3 regions of the Nonomuraea fastidiosa genome follow, and region 2 is predicted to be linked to each of the others. Evidence: riboswitches for the same ligand, from Rfam matches in the RefSeq annotation. Region 2 holds a riboswitch; each other region holds the start of a gene.
What was found. A riboswitch is a leader RNA that binds a small molecule or an ion and turns the genes downstream of it on or off. The one in region 2 is predicted to bind cyclic di-AMP.

Region 1 (5,849 bases), 4.8 Mb from region 2:
CCCCTCGGTGGTGGGCACCCACTCTTTGTCGGTGTCGACGAGCAGCTCGAGCGACTCGACGAACGTCTCCTCCGGCAGCTCGGGCATGGCCATGCGCTGGGCCGAGCGGTTGAAGCGGCGGGCGTTGGCGTACGGGCGGAACATCACGATCGAGCCGCCCGCCTGCCGGTACGCCTTGAGGCCCTCGAACAGTTCTTGGGCGTAGTGGAAGACCGCAGTGGCGGGGTCGAGGGTGAGCGGCCCGTACGGCGTGAGCCGCGCGTCGTGCCAGCCCCGGCCCTCGGTGTAGTCGATCGAGACCATGTGATCGGTGAAGATCTGCCCGAAACCCGGGTTCGCCAGTACCTGCTCCCGCTCGGCCGCGGTGCGAGCGTGGTCGGATAGCTGCACGTCGAAGCTGAGCTTCTGAGCGACGGTCATGACGACGATCCTTCTCTCTGCGATCTACCGAAATCTAACGGAACTGCCCGCCGGCTGCGGTTCTGCGCGGCCGCCGCAGGGCGGCCGCGCCGGAAGGCAGTCCGTCCTTCCTATTGTCTCGCTATATGGGATGGCAAGGGGTCAATGGTGCATTAAGCGCACTTTCCCCCTGGTGCTGGGGACACCAAAAAGCGCCCGGCAGTCCTCCTAGGGCCGCCGGGCGCTCGTGAATCGGCTAGGCGACCCTAGCCGGCGACTCGCGCGGTGATGTCGTCGCCGATCTGCTGCGTGCTGCGCGGGGCGGCACCCTCAGCACGCGCCGCGATGTCGGCGGCGACGGCCTGCTCCACCTTGGCCGCCTCGGCGCTCAGGCCGAGGTGGTCGAGGAGCATGGCGACGGACAGGATGGTCGCGGTCGGGTCGGCCTTGCCCTGGCCGGCGATGTCGGGCGCACTGCCGTGGACGGGCTCGAACATGCTGGGCGCGGCGCCGGTGGGGTTGATGTTGCCGCTGGCGGCCAGGCCGATGCCGCCCGCGATGGCGGCGCCGAGGTCGGTGATGATGTCGCCGAAGAGGTTGTCGGTGACCACCACGTCGAAGCGCTCGGGCTGGGTGACGAAGAACATCGAGGCGGCGTCGATGTGGGAGTAGTCGACGCTGACCTCGGGGTATTCGGCGGCCACGCGGTTGACCGTACGCTGCCACAGGTCGCCCGCGTAGGTGAGGACGTTCGTCTTGTGGACGAGCGTGAGCTTCTTGCGAGGGCGCGACTGCGCCTTGTCGAAGGCGTAGCGCACCACGCGCTCGACGCCGTAGGCGGTGTTGAGCGACTCCTGGGTGGCGATCTCGTGCGGGGTGCCGCGCCGCATGGCGCCGCCGGTGCCGGCGTAGAGGCCCTCGGTGCCCTCGCGGACGACGATCATGTCGATGTTCTCGGGCGGCGTGTCGGCCAGCGGGGTGCGCACGCCGGGGAACAGCTTGACCGGACGCAGGTTGACGTAGTGGTCGAACTCGAACCGCAGCCGAAGCAGCAGGTCGCGCTCCAGGATGCCGGGCGGCACGCTGGGGTCACCGACGGCGCCGAGCAGGATGGCGTCGTAGCCGCGCAGCTCCTGGAGCACCGAGTCGGGCAACGTCTCGCCGGTGCGGTGATAGCGTGCGGCGCCCAGGTCATAGTGGGTGGGCTCGATCTTCGTGCCCACCGCCTCCAGGACCTTGAGTCCTTCTGCGACGACCTCGGTGCCGATGCCGTCACCGGGGATGACAGCCAAGCGGATGTTACGCGACTCCATGGGCGGTACCTTACCGGCTCGTCTCGACTGACGAACACATCATCTCACTGTCCGGACGTCCGATTTTAGACGTATTGCGACCTTTTGACCGTTTCGTTAGAGTCCGTCAGGCCTAATCCACGCAGCAGCTGCGTGGAGCCGGGGACCCAACCTCCCCCAGGGGCGAATCGGCGCACGCCGTAGGGCTGTCTTCCAGGCCCGAGCCCGTCAGCTAACCCGGTCGGCCGCATGGAAGGACAGACCCCTGTCTCGCATCGCCATCGCCCTGGCAGGCGTCGCCGCCGGGCTCATCGCACTCCCCTCTCCGGCCTTCGCCGACCCCGGCGAGAGCCGCGACCCCGCCGGCCCGGACACGAGCCCGGCCGGCTCGATCACCCTCACCGGTCCTCAGGTCAAGCGCATCCTGGAGAAGCGCCGGCCCAGGCCCGCCTGGAAGGTCGCGCTCAAGTTCGCCATGCGCCAGCGCGGCACCCCGTACGTGTGGGGCGGCACCGGCAACGGCGGCTACGACTGCTCCGGGCTGATGCTCAGGGCGTACAGGAAGGCGGGGATCCACCTGCCGCGTACCGCCGCCGAGCAGTACCACGCGTTCTCAAGAAAGATCGGATGGAACCAGCTCAAGCCCGGTGACCTTGTCTTCTTCAGCGGCCTCGGTCACGTGGGCATGATCTCCAAGCCCGGATACATGGTGCACGCGCCACGTTCAGGCGACGTGGTGAAGGAGGAGAAGCTCTCCGAGTGGCGCCGTCAGGCGTTCGTCGGCGCGGTCAGACCGGATCCCAAGGGCGTCCGCCAGTGGGCCAAGGTGCTCGAACGGCGCAAGGAACCCGCACCGCCGATGCTCACCGCCACCCTCTGAACCTCACCCCTGCGACCACCGGACCACACCCATGAACTCCGGCCGCACTCCGGCGACGACCGGCCCCGTGCGACGAGCGCGGGGCCGCTCGTACTCACCTGCTCTGGGGGGCTCCGCCGTTGTCGCGCCGGTCCAGGGCCATCTGGACGGCCTCGGTGGCCTCGTCCTCGTGGTCCTCGGCACGGTTGTAGGCATACATCTCGTACATGTGACTCATCTCGCTTCGCGGACGCGTTCCTGAAAGAGAGGGGGAAGCCGGGCTCCGGTCGCGAGCCCGATCGGGCCTGATCTCGTGGTCCGGGTTGCGGACCGGGCGAAGGGACTTAACGGCCGACACATGCGCCGCTCACCGCGGCGGGTATGTCGACCTGCCCTAACAGGCCCCGCCGCGGCAGGTAATGAGTACGAGAACCTGGCGCATCACCGGCTACAGTACCCGAGGATGAAGCTTGGATGTCCTACTATCTCGCATCCTGAGACGGAAAAGGGCCGCCACCCGAAACGGGTGACGGCCCTTCGCAGGTCAAAGGGGTATTGACCCAGCCGGCCGGCCGAAAGGCGCGGCCCTCCGGATCAACCGGGGGCCCGCCCCGTCCGCCCGGCCGGGCTCAGGCTCAGTCCTCCGGATCAACCGGGGGCCCGGCCCATCCGCCCGGCCGGGCTCAGGCTCAGTCCTCCAGGTCGACCGAGCGGCCGCTCTCGGCGCCGATCTCGGCGCCGATCTGCTCGACCACGTCGGCCGGGATCGCCGAGTCGACGGTCAGCGCGATGAGCGCCTTGCCGCCCTTGACGTCGCGGGCCACCTGCATCGAGGCGATGTTGATGCCGTGCTCGCCGAGCAGCCGGCCTACCACGCCGACGATGCCGGGGCGGTCGGTGTAGGTGAAGAAGCACAGGTGGGCCGTCGGCTCGATCTCCATCTCGTAGCCGTTGACCTCGACGATCTTGGTGATCTGGCGCGGCCCGGACAGCGTGCCCGAGACCGAGACCGTGCGGCCGTCGGCCAGCACGCCGCGCACGGTGACGACGTTGCGCCAGTCGGGGCTCTCGGAGCTGGTGACCAGCTCGACGTTGATGCCGCGGTCCTTGGCCAGCAGCGGCGCGTTGACGTAGGTGACCTGCTCCTCCACCACGTCGGTGAAGACGCCCTTGAGCGCGGCCAGCTCGATCACCCGGACGTCCTGGGAGGCGATCTCGCCGCGCACCTCGACGTCGAGCTTGGTGGCCACCTCGCCGGCCAGCGCGGTGAAGACCCGGCCCAGCTTCTCGGCCAGCGGCAGGCCCGGCTTGACGTCCTCGGCGACCACGCCGCCCTGGACGTTGACCGCGTCGGGCACGAACTCGCCCGCCAGCGCCAGCTTCACGCTCCGCGCCACCTGGGTGCCGGCCTTCTCCTGGGCCTCGTGGGTGGAGGCGCCGAGGTGCGGCGTGACGACGACCTGGTCGAGCTCGAAGAGCGGGCTGTCGGTGCACGGCTCCTTGGCGAAGACGTCCAGACCGGCCCCCGCGACCCGGCCCTCCTTGATCGCCGCGTAGAGCGCACCCTCGTCGACGATGCCGCCGCGGGCCACGTTGATGATCCGCACGTTGGGCTTGACCTGGTGCAGCTCGCGGTCGCCGATGAGCCCGATGGTCTCCTTGGACTTGGGCAGGTGGACGGTGATGAAGTCAGCCTGCTTGAGCACCTCTTCGAGGCTGACGAGCCGGACGCCCATCTGCGCGGCGCGGGCCGGCGGGAGGTAGGGGTCGTAGGCGATCAGCTCGACGCCGAACGGCGCCAGCCGCTGGGCCACGAGCTGACCGATCTTGCCGAGACCGAGGATGCCGACGGTCTTGCCGTCCAGCTCGACACCGGTGTACTTCGAGCGCTTCCACTCGCCGTTCTTCAGCGCGGCGTGCGCCTGGGGCGTGTTGCGCGCGCTGGCCAGGATCAGCGCGATGGTCTGCTCGGCGGCGCTGGTGATGTTGGAGGTCGGAGCGTTGACGACCATGACACCGGCCTTGGTGGCCGCCTCGACGTCGACGTTGTCGAGACCGACCCCCGCGCGGGCGACCACGCGCAGCTTGGGCGCCGCGGCGATGGCCTCCGCGTCGACCTGAGTGGCGGAGCGGACGATGAGCGCGTCAACGTCGGCGAGGGCGGGCAGCAGCTGGGAACGGTCGGCGCCGTCGGTGTGGCGGACCTCGAAATCGGCGCCGAGAACGGCGAGACCGGCCTCGGACAGCTCCTCTGCGACCAGAACGACGGGCTTGTTCACTGGTGTGGATCCTTAAGGCAAGGCGGGCTGGGGGAGGGACACGTCCACGGATCCCCCCCGGCGGTCCCACAGAGTCTATCGGGCGCTTGTGAACGCGTTCACGAGGGACTCACGATGTGAGACGCGGACCTGAGTACCCACCAGGCGGCAAAGTCATCCACGCGGCTCCCATCTTTGTCTTGATCGGGAGATTTATTCGCCGTTAGCCTGATAAGCCGTGGCCGACTACCTATGGTGCGTCATATGAGCATCGGGAATCCTGCGCTTGCCGACGTGCTCGCCCAGCATGGCACTCCTCACCGCCTCCTGGGCGCTCTTGCCGACGGTGGAGTCCTGGTGGCAGTGCGACCAGATCGTTCCGTGGTCCTCGGGACCACGCAAGTGGGTGACCGGGTGCTGCTGGGTTACACCAGCCCCGCCACCTATGCCCGGCACCGCGGCAGCCATTCCCTTTCGTCCTGCGACGCCGACACCATCCTGGACATCCAGCGCGTCACCGGGGTGCGCGAGATCGTGATCGACGCGGCCGGCCCAGCCGCCGCGGCCGTGCCCATCGAGGATCTGCACCGCTTCATCACCACGACGCGCACGGGACCCACACCCGTGCTGTCGGGTGCGGCTCCCGCCGCCTACGCCACGGGCGCGATGGCCACCGTGTCACGCGGCGCCGCGCTGGCCCAGGTGGCTCCTCCCTCGCCCGAAGCGCCCGCGCTGCCGTGGGTGCCCGCTCCCCGCCCGCATCTGTCGGGGCCGATGCAGCAGGTGGACCCGGGCTACCGGCGGTGCACGCATCCGATCCTGCCCGCGCTGCGCAAGGCGATCGCGTACCTGCTGGTCGACTTCCCGCTCGTGCACCACGTGTGGATCAGCGAGGCCCGCACGGCCTCCGGCGCCACCGGGATCATGCTGCACGTCAAGGTGCACATGTCCGCGGCCGAGGACGTCGTACGCGACCTGCACCGCCTCGTGCGCGCCCGGCTGCCGCAGTTCGCCGCCTCCGGCGCGCCGATCCTGATGGCC
Region 2 (5,849 bases):
GCTTGGACCGCGCGGTGGACAGCCCCACGAGCGGCAGGCCGGTCAGCACCCCGCCCACCTTGGACAGCGGCACGAGCGCGGCCCACTCCCAGCGCTCGCGGATGATCATGACGGTCCGGCCGCTCTTCGCCTCCTCGATGAGCCCGCCCCAGCGGGCGCGGGCGTCCTCGACCGTGATGGGCACTCCCAGCATCGACACCAGCTCGTCGTACGACGGCCGCTCACCATGGATCACCGAAGCATCGTAAGCTCAGGTGATGTCCAATGTGATCACATCGGATTGACCGGCCCAACCGTGCCGGGTCGCCGACCCGGGTGGGGCAAACCAATGTGATCACATTGGATTGATTGCGGGAGAGCAGGGACCTGTACTTCGCGGTGTGGGCGCTCGCCCTGGTGGCCGAGCACGCCGTGCGGATCGGGCTGGGCGTGGCGCTGCTCGCCGCCGTGCATCCGCTGCTTCCGCTGCTGCTCGGAGCGGCCGTGCTGCCCTCGCTGCTGGTACGCGGCCGCGCCGCCGCACGCATCGACGCCGCCACTGAGCAGACCGCCGAGACCGCCCGCCTGGAGCTGAGCTTGTCGGAGACGGCCACGTCCGCGGTCGCCGACCGCCGCGCTGGACGCCCCGTCCGAGAGCGCGGTCTTCGCCCGGTACGCCGAGGCGGCGAAGTGCCATCCAGGAGCCGTCACGCTGCTGATCACCCACCGTTTCCCGACGGTGCGGATGGCGGACCTCATCGTCGTGCTCGACGGCGGCCGGATCGTGCAGTGCGGCACGCATGACGACCTCGTCGCGGTCCCGGCGCTCTGCGCCGAGCTTGACGCCGTCCAGCGCCGGGCGTTCGAGAGCCCTGCATGACGAAACGCGCACCCCGGTGATGGGGCACGCGTTCTGCCGTCACGAAGAAGGTGGGAGCACCCACCGGTGGGAGTGCGTCAGGAGGCGTACTCGGGGTAGCCGTAGCCGACGACCTGCGACTTGGGCCGGACCCGCTCCTCGACCTTGCCGTTGCCGGTGTTGCCCTCGATGGTGGTGATGGTGCCGTCGCGGTTGTCCTTGACGACGAAGCCGACGTGCTGGATGTCCTTCAGCGCCTTGCCGCCCTTCCAGGAGAAGAACACCACGGCGCCGGGCTTGGCCTCGTGGCCGAAGCGCTTGTTGGCGGCGAACCACTTGGCGTGGGCGACGGTCCAGGCGTCCCAGCCGACCTGCGGGCGGGCGCCGGTCTTCTCGCCGACCCAGGAGACGAACATCGAGCACCAGGCGGCGTTCAGGTAAGCGGTACGGCTGCCGCCGTCGCGGGCGACGGTCTCGGCCGCGCGCTGGGAGTTGGCGTACCACTGCTGGTACGGGGTGCCGCCGCCCTTGGCGTTCTCGGAGGTGCCGATCTGCGACCTGGCGACCGCGAGCACCTGGTCGGCGGTGACGTTGATCTTCGTCTCGTCCCGCTCGCCCGCCTTGTGGGCGGAGCGGGCGGTGTCCGGGTGCTTCGCGGCGGTGGCCGCGGCGACGGCGATCGAGGTGTCGGCGTGGGCCGCGGTGGGGACGCCGAGGGCCGAGGCCAGGACGCCGGCGCCGAGCACGGCGCGGGCAATGGTGTTCTTCGAGACAGCGGTAAGACGGTGCTTGGCCATCGAGGGGATTACTCCTTGCTTCCATGCCGCTTACCGGGTTAGCTGACGGGTTCGGGCGTGGAAGCTGCCCTACGGCACCGAAGTGCCGATTCACCCCAAAGGACGTGGGTCCCCGGTTCCGCACGTGGCGGATTCAGCGGTCACAGGACAAACCTGTGATCTTTCGTGCGATGGTCTGACATAGCCGGACAAACCGGACGTATGCCTTAAGATGCCCCATAAGGTAATACACGAGGCAAGAGGATTACAAATCCATAAAAGTAAAGTCAGCCGAGCTGACTGCGAGCCTCGGCCAGAAGCCCCATCATGGCAAGGGATTCGTCAAGAGGCATGATCGAGGATTCGGTCCTGCCTTCGGCCGTGGCGGCGCGGACTTCGCGGAGCTCTCCGGCGTAACCGTTGTCCGCCGGATTGAGCACGTGCTCCTCCGGCTCCATCGACGGCCCGGAGAGCACGATCCGCTGCGGTGCCCAGAACGGCGCCTGGATGTCCGCGCGCATCTGAGTACCCACAACGCTGGCCTGGTTCGGGTAATTCCCGAGCAATGAGGTCGCCACGAGAGCGTGCTTGCCGCCGGGGTAGAGCAAGACGCCGGCCGCCTCCGCGTCAACGCCGTTCGGGGCGAGCTTACCGGTGACGTGCAGGCCGGTGGGCATGCCGAGCAGGAGCTGGGCCAGCCCGAACGGGTAGATCCCCAGATCGAGCAGGGCTCCGCCGCCCAGCTCCGGCGCCCACAGCCGGTGCGCGGGGTCGTACGGGTGGGCGAAGCCGAAGCTGGCCTGCACCGACCGGATCTCGCCGAAGCGCGGGTCGTCCTTGATCAGCTGGATGAGCGGGTTGAAGCGCATCCACATCGCTTCCATCAGGAAGACCCCCGCCTCGCGGGCCAGGCGCACCATCTTCTCGGCGTCGTCCACGGTCGCGGCCAGCGGTTTCTCGCACAGCACCGCCTTGCCCGCCGCGATGGCGGCCTCGGCCACCTGCAGGTGCTGGGCGTGCGGGGTGGCGACGTAGACGGCGTCCACCGCCGGGTCCGCGCACAGCTGTTCGTAGGAGCCGTACGCCGACTCGGCGCCCAGCTCCGCCGCCAGGGCCTGCGCCCTGTCCAGGCTTCTCGATCCGACGGCGGCCACCCGCATGCCGGGTTCCGCCACGATCACCTTGCCCACGGTACGGGCGATGCCGCCGGTGGCGGCTATTCCCCAAGTGAAATCTCGCACGCCGGCGATCGTATACGGAAGGTAAAAACGCTTAAATGGCGGGTGGTGCCGGAAATATCAGAAATGTCCGGTAGTCACATCCGTCACATTCACACCCCGTGGAATGTGTCGGGGTCGGGCCCGAGTCGCTGCCCCCTGCTCATCGCACTGATGGCCGCGAGGTCCTCGTCGTCGAGGAAGAAGTCGAAGACGTCGATGTTCTCGGCGATCCTGGCCGGCGTGATCGACTTCGGGATCACCACGTTGCCGATCTGGAGGTGCCAGCGCAGCACGATCTGCGCGGGCGTCTTACAGTGCTTGTCGGCCAGCACCCGCAGCGCCGGGTCGTCGAGCAGCCCCCTGCCCTGGCCGAGCGGGCTCCACGCCTCGGTGAGTATGCCGTTGGCCTCGTGGAACTCCCGCATCTGGCGCTGCTGGAAGTACGGGTGAAGCTCGATCTGGTTGATCGAGGGGACGATGTCGGCCTCGTTCATGAGCCGGGTGAGCGTCTCGACCGTGAAGTTGGACACGCCGATGGCCTTGGCCCGGCCGTCCCGGTAGATCCTCTCCATGGCCTTCCACGCCTGCACGTACTTGTCGTGCTGGGGCATCGGCCAGTGAATGAGGTAAAGGTCGACGTAGTCGAGGCCGAGCCGGGCCAGCGACTCCTCGAAGGCGGCCTCGGCGCGGTGGTGCTGGCCGTTGGCCAGCTTCGTGGTCACGAACACCTTCTCGCGGGGCAGCCCGCTGGCGCGCACCGCGCGTCCCACGCCCTCCTCGTTGCCGTAGGCGGCGGCGGTGTCGATGTGCCGGTAGCCGGCCTTGAGCGCGGTCAGGACCGCCTGCTCGGCCTCTTCGGCCGGTACCTGCCAGACGCCGTACCCGAGCTGCGGGATCTGCACGCCGTCCGTGTTGAGCATGAGCGAGTTCATACCCTCCATTGTTCACGTCGCGTTTCTGGCGGCTTAAGGCGGTGGGGCTAGCTTGAAGCGGTCGTGAACGGCCCATCACCCGGGAGGGCAGGAGTGGTCGAACAGGCGTCGGCCTGGGTGGAGTCCCCGCTCCAGATGCTGTGCGCCGTCGAGGCCCACCATGCCGGGCTGCTCGGCCCGGCCACCGCCATCGTGCCGCGCGCCGGCCTGCGCCCGCTCAAGGCGACCAGGCGCGAGCTGCGCTCCATGGCGCTGCCCGAGGGCCTGGAGCTGGCCGAGCCGCGTGAGCGCATGCCGCGCCACATGCAGGCCGTGGGCGACGCCTTCTCCGGCAAGGTGCAGCTGCGCTGGCTGCTGTCCAGACCGGGCCGCGTCGTGGTGGTCGACGACGGGCTGGCCACGCTGCGGCTGCTCGAACTGCTCGCCGGAGGCCCGTTCCGGCCGCTGCTGCGCGCCCGCGCAGCGCCGGGGCCGCTGCGCAGGGCACTCGGCCTGGCCGCAGCCCTCCGGCTGCGCCTCAGCGACGTGTCGATCTTCACCGCGCTGCCCGTGGACGATGCGCTCGCCGAGGCCGTACGCCGCGCCGGCGTGCACCTCGTACACCACGAGTTCGCCTGGCTGCGCGCCCAGCCGCCGAGCGCCGAGTGCCCGGCCGAGCGTACGGTGGTGCTCGGCACCGCGCTCGTGCGCAACGGCCTCGTCCGCCGCGACCACTACCTGCGCTGGCTGACCGACCTGGCCGCGCGCGAGCCCCTGGCCTACTACCCGCACCGCCGCGAGGACCCCGTGGACGTCGCGCTGATCCGGGAGCGCCCCGGGATCACCGTCCACGACGCCGGCGTGCCCGCCGAGCTGACGCTGCGCGGCCTCGGTGCCGGCCAGCGCGTGCTCAGCCTCCCCTCGACCGCGATCACGTCGCTGCGCGTGCTGCTCAGCCCGCGCGGCGTCGCCGTCGAGCCGGTGGACGTTCCCGATGACTGGTGGACCAGCAGGGCGGCGCCCGCCCTGCGCTCGCATTTGACAGGAGTTCCCGGGTGAGAGTGCTGGCCGTCGCCGACTCCGACTCGTATCTGAAGTGGGCGGCCTGCCTGCTCGGCGATCTGCCATCGGAGTGCGCGACGGAGGTGGTCGTGGTGCGCACGCCGATCGCTCCCTCGCCCGAGCAGATCGCCGCCGCAGTGGGCGATCTGCCCGCGCCGCCGGTGCTGTCGGCGCGGTCGGTGCGGCGGCTGGCCGAGCGCACCCGGCCGGACGCGATCCTCGTGGCCTGCACGGGCCCGGTGGTGGACGTGCTGGTCGCCGACGTGCTCGACGGGCTGAAGCCGCGCCCGGTGTTCGTCTCCGGGCTGCCCGGCATCTCGGTGCCGGCCACCGAGAAGGCGTGGACGTTCCGCAGCGGCTGCGACCTGTTCGTGGTGCACAGCGAACGCGAGGTCGCCGAGTTCTCCGAGATCGCCGCGAGGCTCGGCGGCGGCGGCGCGGTGGGACTGGCCAGGCTGCCGTTCCTGCGGCCCCAGCGGGGCGCCGGCGGCGGCGACCGGGTGGTGTTCGCCACCCAGGCCAAGGTGCCGCGCCGGCGCGACCAGCGCGAGCAGATCCTGCGGTCGCTGGCCGCGCTGGCCGCCGTCCGGCCGGACCTGGAGGTCGTGGTCAAGCTGCGCGCCCTGGAGGGCGAGCGGCAGACGCACAACGAGCGGCTGCCGTACCAGCGGCTGTGGCGGGAGATGGGGGAGCCGGGGCGGCTGGCGTTCGCGGCCGGGTCGATGCGCGAGCACCTGGAGCAGGCGGCCGGGTTCGTCACGGTCAGCTCGACGGCGGCGCTGGAGGCCATCGCGATGGGTGTGCCGTCGCTGGTGCTCGGCGACTTCGGGGTGAGCGCCGAGATGATCAACCTGGTGTTCGAGGGCAGCGGCCTGCTGGGCACGCTCGACGACCTGGCGCAGGGCCGCTTCCGCACGGCATCGCCCGACTGGTGCGCGGCCAATTACTTCCACCCCGCAGATCGCGACGACTGGGCGCGGCGGCTGTCGGAACTGGTGGAGTCGGGGCCGCGCACGCCCGCCGTGTCGCTGCTCGACGGGCC
Region 3 (5,849 bases), 490 kb from region 2:
GGCTCAAGTACACCGGGCCCGCCTCGGGAAGCGCCGCGGCGGTGCTGCGGTTCGCGTACGCGCAGATCGGCAAGCCGTACGTGTTCGGCGGCACCGGTCCAGGCGGGTACGACTGCTCGGGGCTCACTCAGGCGGCGTGGGCGGCCGCGGGCGTGCGGCTACCGCGGACGACCTGGCAGCAGTGGGCGTGGGGCGCGAACCGGCGGGTGTCGCTCGACGACCTCCAGCCCGGTGACCTCATCTTCAGCGAGGGTTTGGGGCACGTCAGTATTTATGCGGGCAACGGGCAAATCGTCCACGCGCCGCAGACGGGTGACGTCGTCAAGGTGGTCAAGCTTTCCGCGTACGGCCGCCGCCTCGTCGGCGCGATCCGCCCGTAAGGCTGACGTGGCGGGGTGACCCGCCTGGTTGCACCCGTTTCTCAAGGGCCTGCCCGCTCGTACGAAGGTCTGCGACGTAGCGCGCAGCCTCTATGAGCGGGCCGGCCGCTTTTGTCAGCGCTCCTCCAAGGCCATCGCCCGCCCATTCGGCCGCTCCGCGGGGCGGGGAACCGGCTTCGGCCGGTCTGCGGGGTTCGGCCGGTCCGGTGGGGTGGTGAACCGGCTTCGGCCGGTCCGGTGGGGTGGTGAACCGGCTTCGGCCGGTCCGGTGGGGTGGTGAACCGGCTTCGGCCGATCCGGTGGGGTGCGATCCAGCCGAGTGGCAGGGGGATCTCGGGCTTGGTGACGAGGCCGGTCCGGCGGGGCGGGGAACCGGCCCGAAAGCCTGCCATCCGGCCGTTTTCGATCGGTCACCATGTGGAGCCGCTATTCCTTTTAGTCGCCGTTCTTCGATGTGTGAATCGCGTCGCTCTCCTTCTACTACGCCACTTCGTAGGGAGCGTGGTGGCGACGGACTTGATCAGTGGCCACGGGCGTGATCTTGCTGCTAGGGCCTGTCGGAAATCGGGGAAATTTCGGAAGTTACGCCTGTCACAACAACCGTTCGCGCAGGCCGGAGATCGCGCGGGAACGATGTTCACGTTTGTGACCAAGGTGACAGTTGTGGCGGATGGGACCTTACACAGCAGCGGGAAAAGAATTGTGAGTGAGGTCACATTTTGGTCACGGGGCCTGGGGTCCCAGCAGCGGTTCTGAGTCTGACAAATACCCCTATCTGATCTTTACAGCATTACTCGGGCTTTGCCGATTCGTGACCGTTCGGCGTAACTTCTGGCGTCGCGGCGGACAAGCCATGTCGTCGCGAACCGATCATCGGTCCCTCCCGATGTGAGACAGCTACATATCCGCCGGTCGGCCCCGACATCCCCATCGCACTCATCGATCGGGGCGCGACCTGCCGAATCCGTGCAGACAGGAGGCACGGAGCCGGGGACCCAGCGATCCCACGTCCCCAAGGGATCAGGGGTGAATCGGCGCGCCATCGCGCCGTAGGGCGACTTCCACGCCCGAATCCGTCAGCTAACCCGGTAGGCGTTCGTGGAAGACCCAAGGAGAAATCCTGTCTGAATCCCTGCAGAACCCCCGCCTGTCCCGCCTTGCCCTGAGTGGTGTCGCACTCACGTTGACTGTGACAGCCGGAGGTATGGTCCTCCATGCCCCCGAGGCTCAGGCGGCGACGACCCGCGAAGCCAGTGCGGCGGCCGGAATGACGGTGAAGGCGGCCACCACCGCCCGCACCGCCATCTCGGCCAAGGCCCGCAAGAGGGCCGCCAGAGCCGCCCTGCAGAGGGCGAGGGCCAGCAAGGCCGTCGCCGTGGCCAAGAAGCAGATCGGTGACCCGTACCGTTACGGAGCCACCGGACCTGGTTCGTTCGACTGCTCCGGTCTCGTCCAGTACGCCTGGAGGAAGGCCGGCGTCAAGCTCCCGCGCGTGGCGAGCAGCCAGTTCGCCCGCGTCAGGAAGAAGGTCTCCTGGCGCAACCTGCAGCCTGGTGACCTGATGTTCTTCAACGGGCTCGGCCATGTGGGCATGTACGTCGGCAAAGGCAGAATGATCCATTCACCTCGGACGGGTGAACGGGTACGCATCGACAAGCTGAGCGGATGGCGTAAGGCGTCCTTCGTCGGCGCCGTCCGTCCCGGCGCGTGAAGAAGCCCCGTGCGGATCCTCCCCGATCCGGACGGGGCTCTCGCGTGTCAGGGGACCACCTACCATCGGGGCTGTGCCTGAGCAGGTGAGCCGACGTGCCCTGGCGGCCGGGCTGGTGCTCGCCGCCGCCTCGCTCGCGTCGGCCGCCGCCCCGCTGCCCGGCGCGCCGATCCTGCCCCAGCCGGTACGCGACCTGTGGCCGGGCCCGCACATCGTGCGCCGCGGCACATGGTCCACGGTCGTGGGCCACGACGCCACGGGGCTCGGCGAGCTGGCGCGCAGGGCCGACACGGCGAGCCGAAGGGTCTCGGCGGTGCTCGCCCGCCCCGTACGCCCCCTGATCGTCGTACCGGCCGATGCCCGCGAGGCCGCCGCGCTGGCCCGGGTGGGCGGCGTGGACGGGCTCGCAGCGGTCGCCGACGGCGAACGGGTGATCGTCGTGCCCGAGTCGTTCGCCAGGCTCAACCCCACGGGCAGGGACGTCGTCCTCGCCCACGAGCTCACCCATGTCGTCGCCGGCACCGGCGGCCTGCCCGTCTGGCTGTACGAGGGTTTCGCCGACTACGTCGCCTACCGCGACGCCGGGCTGCCCGTGACGACGGCCGCCGCCGAGCTGGCCGCCGAGGTACGGGCCGGCCGCCTCCCGACCGTTCTGCCCGGACCTGCGGCTTTCGCGGCGAACGGCGGCGACCCTGCCGCGCTCGCGCGGGCGTACCAGGAGGCCTGGCTGGCGTGTCGCTTCCTCGCTGACCGGTTCGGTGAGGGGACCCTGGTGAGGCTCTACCGTGCGGCCCGCGTACGCGGGACCGATCGGGCACTCGCCGCGCTCGGGCTCTCCGTCGCGACGCTGACCGCGCGGTGGCGCGCGTACGTGCGGGATCAGCTCGTGTGAAGGGGAGGCAGATGAGCGAACGACAAGACCCGGACGACCGGGAGACGGACCGCCAGGAGAAGACCCAGGGGGCGAAGGACGGCGCTCGCGCGGCGGAGGAGGCGCTGGCCACGGTGGGCGCCGCCCACCCGCCGGGCGCGCCCGCCGCGAGCGGCGCCCAGGACGCGGAGGCCGCGGGCAGCGGCACGCGGGCCCAGGACGCGGAGGCCGCAGGAAGCGGCACACAGACGAACACGCCGGCCTCGGACGGAGGCGGCGGAAAGGAGCACGTTCAGGCCCTGAGCAGCGGGAAGGGTGCGGGCATGGACGAACGCGGAACCACCACCCCGGCCCTGCGCCGCCAGGCGGCCCTGGCGCTGGTGCTGCTCGGCATCGTGATCATCGCCGTGGCCGCGTTCACCACGCCCTGGGACGTGCTGACCGGAGGCCCGCCCGACCCGGCCCGCGACTTCACCGCCGCCCAGATCGCCAGGGGAGAGGCGTTCGACGCGGCGACCAGCCTGCCGAGCTACCTGTCGCTGGCGCTCACGCTCATCTTCGCCGGGGTGCTGGTGGCCACCCCGTTCGGCGCGAAGGTGCTGACCTGGCTGAGGGGCCCGTGGTGGCTGCGGGTGATCCTCGGCACGGTGGTGATCACGGCGATCGTCGAGGCGCTCAGGTGGCCCCTGGGCATGTGGTTCGAGACGATCCTGCGCGAGTACGGCCTGTCCACGCAGGACTGGGCGGGCTGGACGGCCGACCGGCTGAAGAGCCTGGGCGTGGAGACGGGCCTGCTCTGTCTCATGCTGCTGGTCCTGGTGGCGCTGGCCCGCAAGGTGCGGCGCTGGTGGATCCCGGCGGCGGCCGGGGCGTTCGCGTTCACGGTGGCGGCGTCGTTCGTCTACCCGGTGGTGTTCGAGCCGCTGTTCAACGACTTCACCTCGATGCCGCAGGGCACGCTGCGGACGAACCTGCTCGACATGGCCGCGCGCGACGGCGTGCCGGTGAAGGACGTGCTGGTGGCCGACGCCTCGCGCAGGACGACGGCGCTCAACGCGTACGTGTCGGGCTTCGGCGCCACCCGCAGGATCGTCGTCTACGACACGCTGCTCCAGGCCCCGCAGAAGGAGGTGGAGCTGGTCGTGGCGCACGAGCTGGGCCACGCCAAGTACGACGACGTGCTGCACGGCACGCTCATCGGCGCGCTCGGCTCGGCCTTCGGCGCGATCCTGCTGTACGTGATCTTCGACCCGCTGCGGCGGCGTACGAAGGTCATGTCGATCACCGATCCGAGGGCGGTCGGCGCGCTCATGGGGCTGATGACGATCGGCGGGTTCCTGCTGGGCCCGGCTCAGAACCTCATCAGCCGCCACATCGAGGCCAGGGCCGACGTGCACGCGCTGGATCTGACGCGGGATCCGGCCACGTTCATCGCCATGCAGAAGCGCCTGGCCACAACCAACATTTCCGACTTGACGCCGAATGCGGTGGAATATGTGCTCTATGCCTCCCATCCGTCAAGTCCCGAGCGCATCGCCATGGCCCGCGCGTGGGCGCGGCTGAACGGCGTACCCCTGCCGTGACACATCCCGTGCTCTTCGTCACGAACGACTTCCCGCCCCGCACGGGCGGGATCCAGTCGTTCGTGCACGGACTGGCGCTGCGCACGCCAGGCGTGACGGTCTACGCCCCCGCCTGGCCGGGCAGCGCCGAGTTCGACCGGCGCCAGCCGTACCGTGTGGTGCGGCACCCGACGCGCCTCATGCTGCCCACCCCGGCCGTCGCCCGCAGGGCGGCCGGGCTGGTCGCCGCGTGCGGCGCGCGGACCGTGGTGTTCGGGGCGGCGGCGCCGCTCGGCCTGCTCGCCCCGCGCCTGCGCCGGGCGGGCGCCGAGCGGATGGTGATGCTCACCCACGGCCACGAGGCGTCGTGGGCGAGCGCGCCCGGCTTCCGCTCGGTGCTGCGCAGGATCGGGGAGCACGCGGACGTGGTGACGTACCTGGGCGACTACACCCGCGCCAGGCTCGCCGCCGCCATCCCCCAGGACAAGCTGGTACGGCTCGCGCCCGGCGTGGACGTCGAGCAGTTCCGCCCCGCCCCGGCCGACCGGCCGGCCAAGGCCCGGCTGGGGCTCGCGGGCCGCCCGGTGGTGGTGTGCGTGTCGCGGCTGGTGCCGCGCAAGGGCCAGGACCGGCTCATCAGGGCCTGGCCGCGGGTGCTGCGCTCGGTGCCGGACGCGGTGCTGCTGCTGGTGGGCGGCGGCTCGTATCGGCGGACGCTGGAACGGCTGGCCGCCGGGCACGAGTCGATCAGATTCGCGGGCACGGTCCCGGCGGCCGACCTGCCCGGCTACTACGCGGCTGCGGACGTCTTCGCGATGCCGTGCCGCACCCGCCTGCGCGGCGTGGACGTGGAGGGGCTCGGCATCGTGTTCCTGGAGGCGTCGGCGACCGGGCTGCCGGTCATCGCGGGCCGGTCGGGCGGCGCGCCCGATGCCGTACGTCCCGGCGAGACCGGCCTGGTCGTGAACGGCGAGGACCCCCGCGAGATCGCCGAGGCGGTGATCGAGCTGCTCACCGACCCCGACAAGGCGCGCAAGATGGGCGAGGCCGGCCGCGAGTGGATCGCCGCCGAGTGGTCGTGGGACCAGGTGGCCGCCCGCTTCCGCGCCCTGCTCTGACGAGCGTCACCCCTTCGTCGACCCCAGCGTCAGACCGGCCACGAACTGCTTGTGCAGGAGCTGGAAGACGATCAGCGTCGGCAGCGCCACCAGCATCGCCCCGGCGGCCAGCAGGTTGTAGTCGGTGAAGAACTGGCCGCGCAGGTTGTTCAGCGCCGAGGTGACCGGCAGCTTGTCGCCCGACGACATCAGCACCAGCGCCCACAG

Region 1: another riboswitch for cyclic di-AMP. It lies ahead of ACFMQL_RS07320 (C40 family peptidase); the one in region 2 lies ahead of ACFMQL_RS29350 (CHAP domain-containing protein).
Region 3: another riboswitch for cyclic di-AMP. It lies ahead of ACFMQL_RS27195 (C40 family peptidase); the one in region 2 lies ahead of ACFMQL_RS29350 (CHAP domain-containing protein).

The regions. Positions count from the first base shown of each region.
Region 1 is NZ_CP170570.1:1,620,239-1,626,087, forward strand. Features, by position in the region: gene ACFMQL_RS07310 (branched-chain amino acid aminotransferase) at 1-420, opposite strand, end outside; gene ACFMQL_RS07315 (3-isopropylmalate dehydrogenase) at 666-1,712, opposite strand; cyclic di-AMP (ydaO/yuaA leader) riboswitch at 1,812-1,953, shown strand; gene ACFMQL_RS07320 (C40 family peptidase) at 2,167-2,571, shown strand; gene serA (phosphoglycerate dehydrogenase) at 3,240-4,829, opposite strand; gene ACFMQL_RS07330 (hypothetical protein) at 5,166-5,849, shown strand, end outside.
Region 2 is NZ_CP170570.1:6,386,633-6,392,481, forward strand. Features, by position in the region: gene ACFMQL_RS29340 (hypothetical protein) at 1-235, opposite strand, end outside; gene ACFMQL_RS29345 (hypothetical protein) at 349-783, shown strand; gene ACFMQL_RS29350 (CHAP domain-containing protein) at 937-1,635, opposite strand; cyclic di-AMP (ydaO/yuaA leader) riboswitch at 1,648-1,784, opposite strand; gene ACFMQL_RS29355 (Gfo/Idh/MocA family oxidoreductase) at 1,902-2,855, opposite strand; gene ACFMQL_RS29360 (aldo/keto reductase) at 2,945-3,766, opposite strand; gene ACFMQL_RS29365 (hypothetical protein) at 3,860-4,804, shown strand; gene ACFMQL_RS29370 (DUF6716 putative glycosyltransferase) at 4,801-5,849, shown strand, end outside.
Region 3 is NZ_CP170570.1:5,891,969-5,897,817, forward strand. Features, by position in the region: gene ACFMQL_RS27190 (NlpC/P60 family protein) at 1-380, shown strand, start outside; cyclic di-AMP (ydaO/yuaA leader) riboswitch at 1,327-1,490, shown strand; gene ACFMQL_RS27195 (C40 family peptidase) at 1,648-2,091, shown strand; gene ACFMQL_RS27200 (hypothetical protein) at 2,165-2,983, shown strand; gene ACFMQL_RS27205 (M48 family metallopeptidase) at 2,995-4,545, shown strand; gene ACFMQL_RS27210 (glycosyltransferase family 4 protein) at 4,554-5,642, shown strand; gene ACFMQL_RS27215 (carbohydrate ABC transporter permease) at 5,649-5,849, opposite strand, start outside.